DNA from 3 places in the Fusobacterium necrogenes genome. Region 1 is predicted to be linked to each of the others. Evidence: riboswitches for the same ligand, from Rfam matches in the RefSeq annotation. Region 1 holds a riboswitch; each other region holds the start of a gene.
The links. A riboswitch is a leader RNA that binds a small molecule or an ion and turns the genes downstream of it on or off. The one in region 1 is predicted to bind S-adenosylmethionine.
Positions count from the first base shown of each region.

Region 2: another riboswitch for S-adenosylmethionine. It lies ahead of metK (methionine adenosyltransferase); the one in region 1 lies ahead of DYA59_RS04875 (methionine ABC transporter ATP-binding protein).
Region 3: another riboswitch for S-adenosylmethionine. It lies ahead of DYA59_RS01025 (methionine ABC transporter ATP-binding protein); the one in region 1 lies ahead of DYA59_RS04875 (methionine ABC transporter ATP-binding protein).

Region 1 covers NZ_UGGU01000003.1:968,950-975,135, forward strand. The annotation lists gene DYA59_RS04860 (M20 family metallopeptidase) at 1-805, opposite strand, end outside; gene DYA59_RS04865 (MetQ/NlpA family ABC transporter substrate-binding protein) at 840-1,652, opposite strand; gene DYA59_RS04870 (methionine ABC transporter permease) at 1,673-2,353, opposite strand; gene DYA59_RS04875 (methionine ABC transporter ATP-binding protein) at 2,334-3,368, opposite strand; SAM riboswitch class I at 3,443-3,530, opposite strand; gene mgtA (magnesium-translocating P-type ATPase) at 3,586-6,186, opposite strand, start outside.
Region 2 covers NZ_UGGU01000003.1:1,410,926-1,417,111, forward strand. The annotation lists gene DYA59_RS06635 (DUF448 domain-containing protein) at 1-273, opposite strand, end outside; gene nusA (transcription termination factor NusA) at 275-1,339, opposite strand; gene DYA59_RS06645 (ribosome maturation factor RimP) at 1,364-1,837, opposite strand; gene asnA (aspartate--ammonia ligase) at 2,306-3,301, shown strand; SAM riboswitch class I at 3,391-3,479, shown strand; gene metK (methionine adenosyltransferase) at 3,574-4,728, shown strand; gene nhaC (Na+/H+ antiporter NhaC) at 4,951-6,186, shown strand, end outside.
Region 3 covers NZ_UGGU01000003.1:136,561-142,746, reverse strand. The annotation lists gene DYA59_RS01050 (GNAT family N-acetyltransferase) at 1-371, opposite strand, end outside; gene DYA59_RS01045 (MBL fold metallo-hydrolase) at 384-1,079, opposite strand; gene DYA59_RS01040 (VOC family protein) at 1,191-1,559, shown strand; gene glsA (glutaminase A) at 1,735-2,655, shown strand; gene DYA59_RS01030 (MATE family efflux transporter) at 2,710-4,071, shown strand; SAM riboswitch class I at 4,252-4,338, shown strand; gene DYA59_RS01025 (methionine ABC transporter ATP-binding protein) at 4,420-5,430, shown strand; gene DYA59_RS01020 (methionine ABC transporter permease) at 5,420-6,067, shown strand; gene DYA59_RS01015 (MetQ/NlpA family ABC transporter substrate-binding protein) at 6,097-6,186, shown strand, end outside.

The DNA.
Region 1 (6,186 bases):
AACCTGTCATAGTAGCTGCACCTTTAGCTATTGCAACTACTTTTTCAGTCACCTCATCACACCCTTCTTTAGTAGCTGCTCTTATATAAAAACGAGCTTTTGTATAGCTTGGAATAATATTAGGAGCATCTCCACCATGAGTTATGATACCATGTATTTTTATATCAGGAGTAAGATGTTGTCTTAAAGTAGCTATTCCATTGAAAAAGTGTAAAAGAGCATCTAAAGCATTCTTTCCTTTTTCAGGACAACCTGAAGCATGAGCTGGAGTTCCAAAGAACTCAAAGTCTAAAGGATTTACAGCTAAACTTTTCCCAGTTGTTAAGTTCTCTGTACCTGGATGTATAATCATAGCTACATCAATATCTTTAAAAAGGTTTTCCCTAACAAAAGAACCTTTAGCACTTCCATTTTCTCCACCCTCTTCAGCAGGGCAACCAAAAACAATAACTTCTCCAGGAGTATTTTTTAAAGCTTCTCCTAGAGCAATAGCTCCAGCTATACTAATACTTCCTATTATATTGTGTCCACAAGCATGCCCTAAGTTTGGAAGAGCATCATATTCAGCTAAAAAGCTTATCTTAGGATAAGCTCCAAGATGAGATTTTTTTCTAGCTATAAATCCTGTTGGATGCCCAGCTATATTTTTTTCTATTTCAAAATCATACTCTTTTAAAGTATTTGTAAGCAATTCACAAGCAAAATACTCTTTATTCCCAACCTCTGGATTTTTATGAATCTCTTGGCTCACTTCTATAAATTTTTCTCTATTTAAATCAATAAAATCTATAATTTTTCTTTCCATAAATATCACTCCTATTAGTTAACTATTATATTTTTTAGAATACAGGAACAGATGAACCTTTGTAATATTCGATTATTAAATCTTTTATTTTTTGTGATTGATAAACTTCTACTACTCTTTTTACAAGAGGATTATCTTTGTTGTCTTCTCTACTAGCAATAATATTAAAGTAAGGTTTTAACTTTTCATTTTTAGCATCTTCCAAAAATAATGAGTCTTCTAATGGAGAATAATTAGCTTCTACAGCAACTCCATTATTTATAACAGCTATATCCACATCATCAATAGATCTAGGAATTTGAGTTGCTACAAGTTCAACAATTTTTAAATTCTTAGGATTAGAGATTATATCTTTAATTCTAGGAAATAATCCTGAACCTTCTACTAATTTTATAAGTCCTGCTTCTTGAAGTAGGATTAAGGCTCTTCCAGAGTTAGAGCTATCATTAGGTATAGCAACAGTTGAATTATCTTTTAGTTGTGATAAATCTGTAATTTTTTTAGAGTATATCCCCATAGGGGCTATCACAGTATAAGCTATATTTTCAATAGTTAAATTATGTTCTTTCTTAAAAGTATCAAAGTATATCTCTGTTTGAAAAGCATTTAAATCTATCTCTTTTTCTTGAAGAGCTAAGTTTGGTCTAATATAATCTCCAAAACTAACAAATTTCAAAGTTATGTTTTCCTTTTTTAATTCATCTCTCACTGTTTCCCAAACAATACTTTCATCTCCATTGATTCCTAATTTAATTATATTTTCTTGAGAAGTTTTTTCACCACCACAGTTAACAAAAAGTAGTGTTAGAATTGATGTAATAATGATATATTTTAATTTTTTTAACATAGTATCTCTCCTTTTATATTTTAGTGTTTAATTTTTTGAATAAGCTTTTCCCCTATCCATTGTATAGTTGTAATCATAAGAATTAAGATTATAATAGTTACTACCATAATATCTGTTTTAAAATGTTGATATCCATATCTGATGGCAAAATCTCCAAGTCCCCCACCACCAACTGTACCAGCTACTGCAGAAAAACTAATAAGACTAACTGTTGTAATAATTAGAGCATATATGATTTCTGGTAGAGCTTCTCTTAGAAGAACCCTATAGATTATTTCAAATGGAGAGGAACCCATAGCATAAGCTGCTTCAATTACTCCAGAATCTACACTAGATAGAGCTGATTCAATCTGTCTAGCTATAAATGGAGCTGACCCAAAGATTAAAGGGACAATAGCTCCCTTTAGTCCTATTGTAGTTCCTACTATAAATCTAGTTACTGGGATTAAAGCTGCTAATAGAATAACAAAGGGAATAGACCTCAATATATTTATTATTCTAGCTAAAGTTGTATTTATAAAGGTATTTTCTAAAATACCATTTTTTTTAGTAACAGCTAGGGCTATTCCTAAAATTATACCAATGAGAGTTGAAATTATACCAGCTATAAATACCATTATAATTGTTTCTCCAAGTGCTGTATAAAGTTCTTCACGATAGTATATTACATTCTCTAAATATTTATATGCAAATTCCAACATTTTTTAAAACCTCCGTATCTATATTGTTTTGGTTTAAGTAGTTTATGGCATTTGAAACCTTTTCTTTACTTCCTTCAAATTTAATAATGAGATTTCCAATAGATGTTCCTTTAATGATTTCAATATTACCAAAAAGAATACTAGCATCTATATCCAATTCTCTAGAAATTTTTGAAATATAAGCCTCCTCAGCATTTTCACCTATATATGATAGTTTTATAAAATGCTCATCAGGTTTTGATGGTAGATTTTCAAGATATTCAGATATTTTTTTACTATTAAATATTGTAGAAAGAAATTTTTTTGTAATGTCAGCTTTTGGTCTTGAAAATACTTCTACAATATCACCTTGTTCCTTAATTTCTCCATCTTCCATAACTATAACTCTATCACATATTTCTTTTATTACTTCCATTTGATGTGTTATTAGGATAATTGTAACTCCTAATTCTTGATTAACTTTTTTTAGAAGCTTCAGAATAGAAATTGTAGTTTCAGGGTCTAGAGCAGAAGTAGCTTCATCACATAGAATTATATCTGGTTTGTTAGCAAGTGCTCTTGCTATACCTACTCTCTGTTTTTGTCCTCCAGATAGTTGAGATGGATAATTCTCCTTTTTCTCTTTTAAGTTAACTAGTTCAAGTAACTCCTCTACTCTTAAATCTATCTCCTTTTTAGATAAGTTACTTCCCTTTAGTGGATAGGAGATATTTTTAGAGATGGTTCTACTTTTCATTAGATTAAAGTGTTGAAATATCATTCCTATTTTTTTTCTAATTTCTCGAAGTTCTTTATCATTTAGAGTATTTAGTGTGACTCCATTAATGATAACTTCTCCAGTAGTGGGTGGTTCTAAGAGATTTATACATCTGAGTAGTGTACTTTTACCTGCTCCAGAGTATCCTATAATCCCTACGATTTCCCCAGGATTAAAAGAGAGATTGATATTTTTCAATGCCTCTACTTTTTTTCCATTGTCATAGTAAGTCTTGCTGATGTTCTTTAGTTCAATCATAAAATCCTCCCTAGAAAAAATTATAAAAAAACTCTATTACCATCAAGTAATAGAGTTGGATACAAAATTAGTATCTTCCATCTGTCTGGAATTAGCACCACATCTATAAGATAGGTTGCTGAAACGTCATAGAGCCAGTCTCTCAGTTTCTCTTGATGGTTTGTTTTTTGTTGTTGGGGTAATTATATACCTAAAAATACTATTTTGTCAATATTTTTTATAATAATTCTCCATATTTTTTAATATATTTTTTCTTAACAAAAGTAACTACTGACATATAAGCCACTATTGTCAATACAAGCCCAAACCAAAATACTAGAGGAAGAGATGTAAGCCCTAAATAGATTCCAAGTCTAGTATAAGGAATGATTGAAACAAATATTACTCCTAAAGTTGTAAGAACTATAACAGGTAAAGAGGCAATACTTTGAATAAATGATAACTTAGGAGTTCTTATCATATGGATAACTAAAGTTTGTGACCACATAGACTCAATAAACCAACCTGTTTGGAACATAGCTTCATAAGCTGTTCTCAATGTTTCTTGCTCAACAGGGATAGAGTTGTATAGCACTCCATTCGATACAAACATAGGACAGATAACAAAATACATCAATAAGTATGTAGTTATATCAAATATAGAACTAGTAGGTCCTATCCATAACATAAATTTTCCAATAGAGCTTGCTTCCCATTTTCTAGGAATTTTTAAAAACTCTTTATCTACATTATCCCAAGGGATAGCAGTACAAGATAGATCATAGATTAGATTTAATAGAATTAAGTGTATACTCATCATTGGTAAAAATGGTAAGAAAGCACTAGCAGCTAATACTGAAAACATATTACCAAAGTTAGATGAAGCAGTCATCTTAATATACTTAATCATATTTGCATAAGTTTTACGTCCCTCAATAATTCCTTCTTCTAATACCATTAAATCTTTTTCAAGTAAGATTATATCAGCAGATTCTTTAGCTATATCCACAGCTGTATCAACAGATATTCCTATATCTGCCTCTTTCATAGCAGCAGCATCATTTATTCCATCTCCCATAAATCCAACTGTATGTCCATTCTCTTTTAAGATTTGAACAATTCTAGTTTTTTGCATAGGAGATAGTTTTGCAAATATATCTACCTTTTCAACAACAGTTGAAAGTTCTTCATCACTCATATTATCTATATCTGAGCCAAGTAAAATATTTTTACTATTAAGTCCAACTTTTCCACAAATACTTTTAGTAACTTTATCATTATCACCAGTTAAAACCTTAGTTCTTACCCCATACTCTTTTAGAGCAGCAATAGCTTTAGCAGTTGTAGGTTTAGGTGGGTCTAAGAAAGCAAGATATCCCATAAGTACCATATCCACTTCATCTTTTACTCCAAAACTATCCACAGGAGATGGATTAGTTTTTTGAGCAAGAGCAATAACACGAAGTCCGTCTTCATTGAAATTTTCAACAGTTTTTAAAACTTCCTCTTTTATCTCATCAGTAAGTAAAACTATCTCACCTTTAAACTCTGTATATTTACAAATAGATAACATCTCTTCAACAGCACCTTTAGTTATCATCTGTCTTTTTCCTGATTTATCTTCTACCACCACAGTCATACGACGACGAGAAAAGTCAAAAGGAATCTCATCAACTTTTGTATATATCTTTTCTAATTCTAAAAGAGAACTATCCCTTTCTCCCTCTTCATGAGTTTTTTCAATAATAGATAAATCTAACAGATTTTTTAATCCTGTTTGAAACCAGCTATTTAAAAAAGCATGACGTAATACTCTATTATTTTCATTTCCATGTACGTCCATATGATACTCTAGAACTACCTTGTCTAAAGTGATAGTTCCTGTCTTATCTGTACAAAGGATATCCATTGAACCAAAGTTTTGAATAGAGTTAAGATTTTTAACGATAGTTTTCTTTTTAGCCATAGATACAGCACCTTTAGCTAGACAAGTTGTAACTATCATAGGTAACATCTCTGGAGTAAGTCCTACTGCTATTGAGATGGCAAATAGTAGAGCTTGTACCCAGCTTCCTTTTGTAAATCCATTTACAAAGAATACAATAGGAACCATTACCATCATAAAACGGATAAGTAACCATGAAACAGAATTGACACCTTTTTCAAAACTAGATTCAATTTTTTCATCTGATACTAAAGTTTTAGATATAGAACCAAGAAGTGTATTATCTCCAGTAGAGATAACAACTCCAATAGCTGAGCCACTGATAACATTGCTTCCCATAAAAGCTATGTTATTTAACTCTGTTACAGCAAGTTTATCATCTAGTATAATTTGAGCTTTTTTCTCCACAGGCTCACTTTCACCTGTTAGAGAAGATTGGCTGATAAAGAAGTCTTTACATTCAATTATTCTTAAATCAGCAGGAATAATATCCCCAGCAGCAAGATAAACTATATCTCCGATTACTACATCTTCTAAAGGAATCTCCTTTTTATTTTCTCCAAATCTTTTAACTGAAGTAGTAGTAGTTATCATAGCAGATAAGCTTTCAGCAGCATTATTACTTTTTTCCTCTTGAATAAAACGTAATAATCCAGAGATAGTAACCATAGTAGTGATAATGATTACTGTAATAGGAGAAAAATCTTCTGGAGTGTTGCTGTACCAAGGAATAATCATATCAGTAACAGTAGACACAAGGGCTAGACAGAAAAGTACAGCTGTAAAAGGATTTACAAAAGCCTCTACTATTTTTTTGAAGAATGATTTTTTCTTTCCGTGAGTTATTATATTCTTTCCAAATATATCTAAGCTTTTTTCAGCTTGCTCCTTAGT
Region 2 (6,186 bases), 440 kb from region 1:
CTTCAAAATATTTAAATAGTCCTTTTCACTTTTTTTTAATAGATTTAACATTTTCATTAAATCATCTGTACTCATCTTTATTTTTTTATGCTTTGTTAATCTTTTTAAACATTCATGGGATTTACAAATATAATATCCTCTACTTTGAGCTTTTTGTTTTTCATCAAAACTATACTTATCTTCAGTTAATTTTACAATTCTAAAAAGTTCTTTTTTCTCTACTTTTTTTCTACAAACAAGACAAGTCCTCTCATGGATAATAGTAGTGTTCAATTTACTCTCCCTCTTCTACTCTATCTAAAGTTTTTATATCTACTCTCATTCCAGTCAATTTTGCTGCAAGCCTTGCATTTTGTCCATTTTTACCTATAGCAAGTGAAAGCTGTGAATTATCAACTATTACTCTAGCTGTATTTTCTTCTTCCACTACCTCTACGCTTATCACTTTAGCTGGACTTAAAACTGCTGAAACGAACTCTTCAACTGATTCTTTCCAAATAACTATATCTATTTTCTCTCCGTTTAACTCGTTAACTATATTCTTTATTCTAAGTCCTTTTTGCCCAATACATGCTCCAACAGTATCTATATTAGAATCCGTAGAGTATACAGCAACTTTAGCCCTTGATCCAGCCTCTCTAGCAACTGCTTTTATTTCTATAAGTCCAGATGTAATCTCTGGAATCTCTAATTCAAAAAGTTTTCTTAATAAGCCTTCATGCTTTCTAGAAATAATTATTTTAGGAAATTTATTTGTTTTTTCTACCTCTGCTAGATAAACTTTTATTCTTTCTCCAACTCTATAGGTATCAGCTGGTGATTGTTCTACTGGTGGAAGAATAGCTTCTATTCCATCAAACTCTATAAATATATTCTTTCTCTCATCTATTCTTCTAATAATACCATTTATAATATCATGCTCTCTCACTTTAAATCTATCATAAACATACTCTCTTTCAGCTTCTCTCACTTTTTGAATAACTATCTGTTTTCCATTTTGAATAGCATTCCTTCTAAATTCTTCACAATTCACTTCTATCTTTATAGTATCTCCAATCTTGACTCTCTTTTTTATCTCTAATGCATCATCATAAGCTATTTCTACAGCTGCATCATATAAATCTTCAGTAGGTACAACAGTCTTTATTTCATAGATTTTTACATCTCCAGTCTCTCTGTCAATTTCTACTTCTACATTTTCCTCCTCTCCATAGTTCTTCTTATAAGCAGCTAATAAAGCCTGCTCAACGGTTGAAAGAAGGTTCTCTTTACTTATACCTTTTTCCTTTTCTAGTTCATCCAAAGCCTCTAAAAATATTTTAGCGTCTTTACTTTTCATTGATTTCCCTCCTGAAACTTTATCTTAAATTTCATCAAATTCATATACAATATTTGCTTTTCTTATTTCTGAAAAAGGAATTTCCATAACTTTTTCCTCTTCTACTTCTAGAAGAATTCTATTTTCTTTACAATCAACTATAACTCCTTCAAAATTTTTTTTATCTTCAATCTTATGTTTTAAGGCTACTCTTATTTTTTCTCCTTTAAACCTCACATAATCATTTAATTTTTTTAATGGTCTTTCTATTCCTGGTGAAGATATCTCTAAAAAAAATCTTTGTTCAATTAATCTATCTATATCTTCATCAACTTTACCACTTATAGTCGCACACTCTTCTAATGTAATATCTCCATTTAAGTTTTCTACATATACTCTCACATACCAATATCCACCATCTTGTATATACTCTACATCTACAAGAGATAATCCCATTTCTTCAACAACAGGTGTCACTATTTTTTCTATTTTTTCGACTATTTTTTGTTGGTTATCTATCTTCTCCACCAAGTTTCACCTCTTTTCCAAATTTTTACTACTAAAGAGGGAGTGGATATAAAAACCCACTCCCTCTAAAACTAGCATACTACTTTATTTTAAGTATTATATCATATGTCTAAAAAAAAATCAATTATTACTCAAAATAAATTTACCTTTATTTTTAATACTCCAAGTAATATATTTTAAAAAAATATTGACTTTTTTAATAAAAAGGTGTATTCTTATCACATAGATTTATGTTTTATTTCCTATGGAGGCAGGTTATGAAGTTTTATATTTTCGAATTTACTGCACAACTTAATAATAATAATAATATGTCGAGGTTTGGACTCTAAGTAGTATATTCTACTTGTGGTACAAATCTTTTTCGAGTTTAATTGATTTGTACCCGACCTTGTTTATAAACCATTCGGGTACAACCGAATGGTTTTTTTTATTAAAATAATCTTAAAGGAGTGATAATATATGAAAAAAAATTATGATTGCAAGCTAGATTTATTTGAAACTGAAGTAGCTATAAAAAAGGTAAAGGATTTTTTTGAAAGAGCTTTAGCTTATGAATTAAATCTTACAAGAGTTTCTGCTCCCCTATATGTCAGAAAATCTTCTGGCTTAAATGATGATCTAAATGGAATAGAAAGACCTGTACAATTTGATACTCATTGGGATAAAAATGAAGAATATCAAATTATACATTCTCTTGCAAAATGGAAAAGAATGGCTTTAAAAAGATATAGATTTCCAGTTCATACTGGACTTTACACTGATATGAATGCTATTAGAAGAGATGAAGATCTAGATAATATCCATTCTATGTATGTTGATCAATGGGATTGGGAACTTATAATTAACAAAGAAGAAAGGACTACAGAAACCCTTAAAAATATCGTAAATAATATTTATAAAGCACTTAGAAAAACTGAAGAATTCATTAATAGAGAATATCCAGTGTTCTCTACAAAACTTCCTAAAAATATTTTTTTCATAACTTCACAGGAACTAGAAGATGCTTATCCTGAACTTACAGCTAAGGAAAGAGAAAACGAAATTTGTAGAATCCATAAAGCTGTATTCATATCTCAAATAGGTAAAACTTTAACTTCTGGAAAAAAACACGATGGAAGAGCTCCAGACTATGACGATTGGGAATTAAATGGAGATATTTTAGTATGGAATCCTATATTAGAGCAAGGCTTTGAACTATCATCTATGGGAATTAGAGTAAGTGAAGAAAGTCTTCAACTTCAATTAAAACTTGATGGCAAAGAAGAAAGAAAAGAACTACCTTTTCATAGATCTCTTATAGCTAAAGAACTTCCATATACAATTGGTGGAGGAATAGGACAATCAAGAATTTGCATGTTTTTTCTAGAAAAATTACATATCGGAGAAGTTCAGGCATCTATATGGCCTGAGGAAATGATAGAAAAGTTTGCTAAATTAGGGGCATATTTTCTTTAATCTTTTTGTCTCTTTAAAATTTATTTATTAAAATATAATTGAATAAATTTGTTGACTTTTTTAGTCCTAATATGATATACTATCCTAAATAACCATCAAGAGAGATTGAGGGACTGGCCCTATGACATCTCAGCAACCTGCTTTTCTAGTGTGGTGCTAACTCCTGTACAGATGGATGAAAAGATTGAATCTGAATTGTAAATCCTTCATCTCTCTAAGTGAAGGATTTTTTTATTGATAATTTCATTGAATTTTTAGGAGGATAATTAAAAATGAAAAATTTAACTTACTTTACATCTGAATTTGTGTCACCTGGACATCCTGATAAAGTCTCTGACCAAATATCTGATGCAGTATTAGATGCTTGCCTTGCTGATGACCCTAATTCTAGAGTTGCTTGTGAAGTCTTCTGTACTACTGGACAAGTCATTGTTGGTGGTGAAATCACTACTTCTACTTATATTGATATCCAAGATATTGTTAGAACTAAAATTGATGAGATTGGATACAAAGAAGGAATGGGATTTGACTCTAACTGTGGAGTACTTAATGCTATTCATGCTCAATCACCTGACATTGCTATGGGTGTTGATGTTGGTGGTGCTGGTGATCAAGGAATAATGTTTGGTGGCGCTGTAAAAGAAACTCCTGAACTTATGCCACTTGCTTTAGTTTTAGCTAGAGAAATTTTAGTTAAATTAACTAAAATGACTAGAAGTAAAGAATTAACTTGGGCTAGACCTGATGCTAAAGCTCAAGTAACTTTGGCTTATGATGAAAATGGAAAGATTGATCATGTTGATACAATCGTATTATCTGTACAGCACAACCCTGATGTAACTCAAGATCAAATAAAAGCTGATGTTAAAGAAAGAGTAATAAAACCAGTACTCGAAGCATATAACTTAAATCCAACTGATGTTAAAAAATATCATATCAATCCAACTGGAAGATTTGTTATAGGTGGACCGCATGGAGATACAGGACTTACTGGAAGAAAAATCATAGTAGATACTTATGGTGGATACTTCAGACATGGTGGAGGAGCATTTTCAGGAAAAGATCCATCAAAAGTAGATAGATCAGCAGCTTATGCAGCAAGATGGGTAGCTAAAAATATAGTAGCAGCAGATTTAGCAGACAAATGTGAAGTACAACTATCTTATGCAATAGGAGTAGTAGAACCTACATCAGTAAAAGTAGATACATTTGGAACAGGAAAAGTAAGCGAGATAGAGCTTGCTGAAGCTGTTAAAAAAGTATTTGATTTAACACCAAGAGGAATAGAAAAATCATTAGAATTAAGAAGTGGAAAATTCAAATATCAAGATTTAGCAGCATTTGGACATATAGGAAGAACAGATTTAGATATTCCATGGGAAAAAACAAATAAAATAAAAGAGTTAAAAACTATATTGAATAAATAAAAATTTAATAAGATAATAACGTAAAACTCTTGATCAAGTACTACATCTAAAATTTTAAATATCTAAGATTTTAGATGTAATTTTTTTATAATCAAATTTATTAAGAAAGTACTTTAAACTTTCATAATAAGTTGTATAAAAAAATATTGACTTTTTCTTTAATGTAAAGTATATTAAATTGTCATAAAAAATATTTGTAATAGAGGAGTTGATAAGAGCGAAATGAAAAAGAGACAAGTATCCCTTTCTTGTGCATTGTTACCAATAATATTTCTGGTAGCGATACTTTTTTACTCAGTACAAATAGCTCAATTAGAAGTACACATACCAATATTTATTTCTGCTATATTTGCAGGGTTTGTTGCATTAATAAGCAAATATGCTACTTGGGATGAACTAGAAGATGGTATTGTAGAAACAATAAAAATGTCTATGAGAGCCATTCTTATCCTTATGATAATAGGAATGGTTATAGGAAGTTGGATTTTATCAGGGATAGTTCCATCCATGATATACTATGGTTTAAAAATTATTAATCCCTTAGTATTTTTACCAATTACAGTTATAATATGTTCAATAGTATCTCTTTCTACAGGAAGCTCATGGAGTACAGCTTCAACAGTTGGAATTGCTTTAGTAGGGATAGGAGAGGGTCTAGGCTTACCTCGTCCTGTAATAGCAGGAGCGATAATATCTGGAGCGTATTTCGGAGATAAACTTTCTCCAATGTCTGATACAACAACATTAGCACCAGCTATGGCAGGAGCTACATTATTTGACCATATTAAGCACATGCTTTATTCAACTGTACCCGCTTATATATTTACATTAATTGGATTCATCGTATTGGGAATAAAACACAGCTCAGACGGAGAGGTTGATACTGCTCAAGTAAATGAAATATTGAATGCTCTATCTAATTCATTTAATATTAATCCATTTCTTCTATTAATTCCTATATTTGTAATTGGAATGGTAGTTATGAAAGTTCCTGCCATTCCTGGATTATTTATAGGTTCTATAATAGGAGGAATTGCTGCCATACTTTTTCAAGGAGCTTCTTTAAAAGACGCTCTATACTCTTTACACTATGGCTTTAGTGGAAGTACAGGAAACTCTATGGTAGACGAATTATTAAATAGAGGTGGAATGAATTCCATGATGTGGACTGTTTCTATCATTCTATGCGCAATGACCTTTGGCGGAATAATGGAAAAATCTGGAATGTTAGGAAGAATAGCCCAAGAAATATTAAAATTTGCTAATACAACAGGTAAATTAATTTTAGCAACATTATTGACACCTATGTTTATCAATTCAGTAGCTGGAGATCAGTATCTTTCAATAGTTATTCCTGGAAGAATGTTTAAAGAAAGTTATGAGAAGAGAGGACTTGCTCCTAAAAATCTTTCAAGAGCCTTAGAAGATTCAGGAACAATGACATCAGCCCTTATCCCT
Region 3 (6,186 bases), 830 kb from region 1:
AATATCACTGCTTTTTTACTTCTTTTTTTACTCAAATTTATTAATTCGTCTAAAAGTTTTCCTGCTATACCCTGCTTTCTATATTCAGGTATTACATCTAATCCAAAAACTGTCTGATAATTTCCAGTAGGTTTATGTAGCTTTGTATTATGATATAACTCATCTGAAAGCTCTGGAACATGAATTGTACAACCATTTATAAAACCTATTACTCTCCCATCTTTTTCAGCTACTAAAAAATTTTCACTAAAGGCTTCAAATCTAGTTCTCAATGTCTCTCTGTCAGCTGCTTCTGCTACCGGAAAACACTCTAATTCTATATCAGCTATTCTATCTAAATCTTCTTTTTTAGCAAATCTTATCTTTAACATCTTTCTTTTTCCTTATATTTCAAATATTTTTTCACAATTTTTTTTAAATTTTATTACATTTATATCAACTCTTTTTTCCAAATTCTCAGCTATACTATAGTTATCCCACATATGCATTGGAATTATATTTTTCACTTCAATTCTTTTTATAAAATCCTCTATACCTAAAAAACTATTTTTTTCTAATCTTGGATCAACAGGATAAAATAAATAGTCAACTTTCTCTACATTTTCTACTATTTTTTCCATTTTTTTCATATAGAGATCTCTCATCTCTTTCTCCTCTTCCGGCGTATCATCTGACCAAGCCCACCAATTTAAATCTCCAGAATGAAAAAATATCTTTCCATCACATTTGACTAAATAAGATGTTCCTAAATCAGTTGAGCCAAAAACTTTTATCTCCGCTTCAGCTATACTTAAAATGTCTCCCTCTTTTACAAAATATTTTTTTATTTCAGCTTCAATATCATCACTTAAAATATAGTTTATGTTTGGATTTTTCTCTTTCCATTTTAAAATTTCTTTATTAAAATGATCTCCATGTCCATGAGATGAAAATACTATTACATGTTTATCACTGATTACAAAATTTTCTACTTTAAAATCTCCACTATTTCTCTTAGGTTCCATATAATAATCAAAGACCAATCTATAATTTTCTGTTTCTACTGCAAACCCACTATGATAAATATAAAAAATTTTCATTTTTACCTCCTAAATATTACTATTCCATATATTATAACCCCTAAGATTATTTTTGACAACTTTTATTCTTCTTTGTTATAATTTATTTATCAATATTTAAGGAGGATTAATATGTTTAAATTTAATCATTTTAATTTCAATGTATTAGATTTAGAAAATAGTTTAAAATTTTATAAAGAAGCTCTTGGATTGAAAGAAGTAAGAAGAAAAGAAGCTCAAGATGGTAGTTATAAGCTAGTTTATCTAGGGGATGGCGAAGGACATTTCTCCCTTGAACTCACTTGGCTCAGAGATAGAAAAGAAAAATATGATTTAGGTGACGAAGAATTCCATCTAGCTATCACCGCTGAAAACTATGAAGAAGCCTATAAAAAACATAAAGAAATGGGAATTATTATCTATGAAAATCCAGCTATGGGAATCTATTTCATAGGAGATCCAGATGGTTATTGGATAGAGATAGTGCCAGTTAGAAAATAATATTATAAAAAGAGGAGCCTATACAACTATAGACTCCTCTTTTTTTGGGGAAAGAATTTTATGAATTAATTACTACATCTTTTTGACGAAATTTTTTTGGAAAAAGTTTAAATTATTTTATTTTTTTGATATAATTATTTTGAATATTTAAAATATAATTATATGGAGTGTATAAATGAATTTAAATGAACTTTTAGATAAATTAGTTATAAAAAATAGACCTATTTGTGAGCTTGGACATCTTGCTAACTATATCCCAGAACTTGATAGGGCTCCTAAAGGTGCTCTTGGTATCTTTATAACAGATATAAATGGAAATAAATACTGTGCTGGAGATTGGAATAATAAATTTACTATTCAAAGTATATCTAAACTAATTACTCTTATGTTAGCTATACTAGATAATGGAGAAGATTATGTTTTTTCAAAAGTTGGAATGGAGCCAACTGGTGATCCATTTAATTCAATAGTTAAACTTGAAACTTCCAATGGAAAAAAACCTTACAATCCTATGATTAATGCTGGTGCTATTGCTGTTTCATCTATGATAAAAGGGAAGGATGCTAAAGAGAAATTTGACCGTCTTTTAGATTTTTTTAAATTAATCTCAGAAGATAATACATTGGATGTTGACTATAAAGTATATTGTAGCGAAAGTGAAACAGGTAATAGAAATAGATCAATGGGATATTTTTTAAAGAGTGAAGGTATTATAGATGGAAATGTAGAAGATGCTTTAACAGTATATTTTAAACAATGTTCTATTGAAGTAACAGCAGAAACACTTTCTAAAATAGCTGTATTTTTACTAAATAATGGTAGATTATCTACTGGTGAGGAAATTATTCCTACAAGAGTTGCCACTATTATAAAAACTCTTATGGTTACATGTGGGATGTATGATAATTCTGGTGAATTTGCTATAAGGGTTGGTATTCCATCTAAAAGTGGCGTAGGTGGTGGTATTTTATCTGTTGTTCCTGGTAAAATGGCAATTGGAGTTTATGCTCCATCTTTAGATGAAAAGGGAAATCCAATTGCTGGGGTAGCTCTTTTAGAAGATCTATCTAAAGAATTAAATCTCACTATTTTCTAAATTGTAATTTTATCTTATCTAAAAGAACTAATATTTTTAAAATGAGGTGGAAAAATGTTTAAAGCTATTGACCTAAAAAAGGATTCAATCACAAGGCTATTTTTTAATTTTTCAATACCTGCTGTTACTGGTATGATGGTTAATGCTCTCTATGCCATTGTAGATGGAATTTTTATTGGACAAGGGGTTGGTGCAGCTGGACTTGCTGCTGTAAATATAGCTTACCCTATTATTAACCTAGGAATTGCTATAAGTTTATTAATTGGAACTGGTGGAGCTACTTTGATGTCTCTACGTCCTAAAAATATAAAATTTAAAAATACCTGTTTCTCATATATAGTTACTTTGAATATTATTTTTTACATTCTCATTTTAGCCTTAGTTCTAATTAGTGGAGATAGATTGATATTTTTGTTAGGTTCTAGTGAACAGTTACTTTTACAAGTTAAAATATATCTCTATACTTGCATCATTGCTATGATATTTTTAATGCTATCTAATAGCTTAAATGCTGTAGTCAGAAATGATAAAGCTCCAGTATATGCTTTCATATCTATGCTTATTGGAGCTATCACTAATGTATTTTTAGATTGGTTATTTATTATAATATTTAAGTGGGGAGTCTTTGGAGGAGCTTTTGCTACAGCTATTGGACAATTATTTTCATTTTTATTTTTAGTAAAATACTTTTATAGAATAGATTGTAAATTAAAATATAAATTCCAAAAAATAAAGATGCCTTTTCTTAAAAATATTATCTCTATTGGTTTTCCATCATTTACAATAGAGTTTACAGCAGCACTTACAAATGCACTCTTCAATATCTCTTTTATGAGATTTTTAGGAGAAATAGGAGTATCAGCTTACTGTATTGTTGCATACATTTGTTATATATTTAGATGCTTATTTACTGGATTATCTCAAGGAATACAACCTATTATAAGCTATAACTATGGAATAAAAGAGTATGAGAGAGTTAAAAAAACATATAGATTAGGACATATAGTAACTTTCTTTATATCTTCATCTATACTCCTAACTATAATATTCTTTGGAAAATATTTAGTAAAATTATTTAATAATGATAAAGCTCTTGTAGATTTAGCAGCACATGGATTGATTTTATTTGCAAGTGCTATTATCTTTCAAGGAGCAAATTTTATTAATATATCATACTTACAATCTAAAGGGATGACAAAGTTATCAAATATAATTTCTTCATTGAGGAGCATTGTATTTTTTATAATTTCAATAATTATACTTCCATTATTCTTGAGAGAAACTGGTGTCTGGCTATCTCTTCCAGCTTCAGATTTTATGTGTTTTATTATTAGTATTATTATCCTTAGAAAAGAACTTCCCTTTTCATTTAAATTGCCTAAGAAAAAAGAGAAAAGAAAATTTATAAAATTATAAAATGAAAGTAAACTTATAGAAACTAAAAAATTGAAGAATATAAAATTTATTTACAAAAATATAAAGATTTTTTCTCGTTTCTATTCCTAAAAAATAAATTCCAATAAAAGATTTTTATATTTTCAAAAAAAGTATTGACATTTTTATAAAAAAATTATATCATAACTCTAACAAAGAAATTAACCATCAAGAGAAACCGAGGGACTGGCCCAAAGAAGTTTCAGCAACCTGCTTTAAAGTGTGGTGCTAATTCCAGAAAGATGGATAGAACTAAAAAGCTCTATTATATCTCTATTACTTGATGGTAATAGAGATTTTTTTACTAATAAATATCTACAGGAGGTAAGAATGATAGAGATACAAAACATAAATAAAATATATCCTAATGGCTATCATGCCGTTAAAAATGTATCTTTAGAAATAAAAACAGGGGATATTTTTGGAGTAATTGGACTTAGTGGTGCTGGAAAATCTTCTTTAATAAGACTCATAAACAGACTTGAAGAACCAACAGATGGAAAAATTATAATAGATGGTATTGATATTACAGCTCTTTCTAAAGCAGAGTTATTAGAAAGAAGAAAAAAAATAGGAATGATTTTCCAACATTTTAATCTACTTTCTTCAAGGACAGTAGGAGAAAATATAGCTTTTTCCCTAGAGATTGCTAATTGGAAAAAATCTGATATAGACAGGAGAGTTAAAGAACTTTTAAAGGTAGTTGAACTTTCTGATAAAGAAAATTACTATCCATCACAGTTATCTGGCGGACAAAAGCAAAGAGTAGCCATAGCTAGAGCATTAGCAAATAATCCAGATATACTACTATCTGACGAAGCTACTTCAGCCCTAGATCCTAAAACAACTAAATCAATACTGGAATTAATAAAAAATATAAAAAAACAATTTGGGCTTACAGTTGTGATGATAACTCATCAAATGGAAGTAATCAGAGATATTTGTAATCGAGTAGCTGTAATGTCTGATGGAAAAATTGTAGAATCTGGAAGTGTCCACCATATTTTCTCTAATCCACAAACTGAAGTTACAAAGGAACTAATTTCTTATCTTCCAGCTGACGAAAAGCAAGGAATAGAGATAATGAAAACAAAGGGTAAGTCAATAGTTAGACTCGATTTTTTAGGCACAATGGCTGAAGAACCTATAATTTCTCAAGCTGTGAGAACCTTCAATATAGATCTTAGTATAATTGGAGGATCTATTGATAATTTATCTACTATGAAGGTAGGACACCTATTTATAGAACTTTCTGGAAATATTGATCAGCAAAAAGAAGCTATATCTTGGTTTAAAAATGAAGCAGGAGTACTCACAGAGGTGATATACAATGGTATTTAGTATGATATGGACATCTACATTAGAAACATTATACATGGTTTTTTTCTCAACATTTTTTTCACTATTAATTGGATTTCCAATAGGAATACTTCTTACAATTACAAAAGAAGGAAATATTTTGGAAAAACCTAAACTCAACAAAGTACTAGATTTTGTAATCAATACCTTAAGATCATTCCCTTTTATTATACTTATGATACTTCTTTTTCCTCTTTCAAGAATAATAGTAGGAACAACAATAGGAAGTACTGCAGCAATAGTACCTCTTTCTATCTCAGCAGCTCCATTTGTAGCCAGAATGATAGAGGGTGCTTTAAACGAAGTAGATAAAGGTCTCATTGAAGCTAGTTCTAGTATGGGAGCAAATAACTGGACAATAATATTTAAAGTTATGATACCTGAAACTATGCCTCATATACTACATGGTATAACTGTTACTATAGTAAGTCTTATTGGATTTTCAGCTATGGCAGGAACAATTGGTGCTGGTGGATTAGGAGATCTAGCTATCAGATTTGGATATCAAAGATTTAAAACAGATATCATGATATACGCAGTAATAGTTATTATTATAGTAGTTCAAATCTTACAATCACTCGGAGATTATTTAGTTTACAGATCAAAAAAAAATAGATAAATAACATAAAACATAAGGGAGAGGATAATATGAAATTATCAGTTAAAACACTTTTATTAGCAGGACTTTTAACACTAGGTATTAATTCTGTAGCTGGAGAATTAAAAGTTGGAGCTACT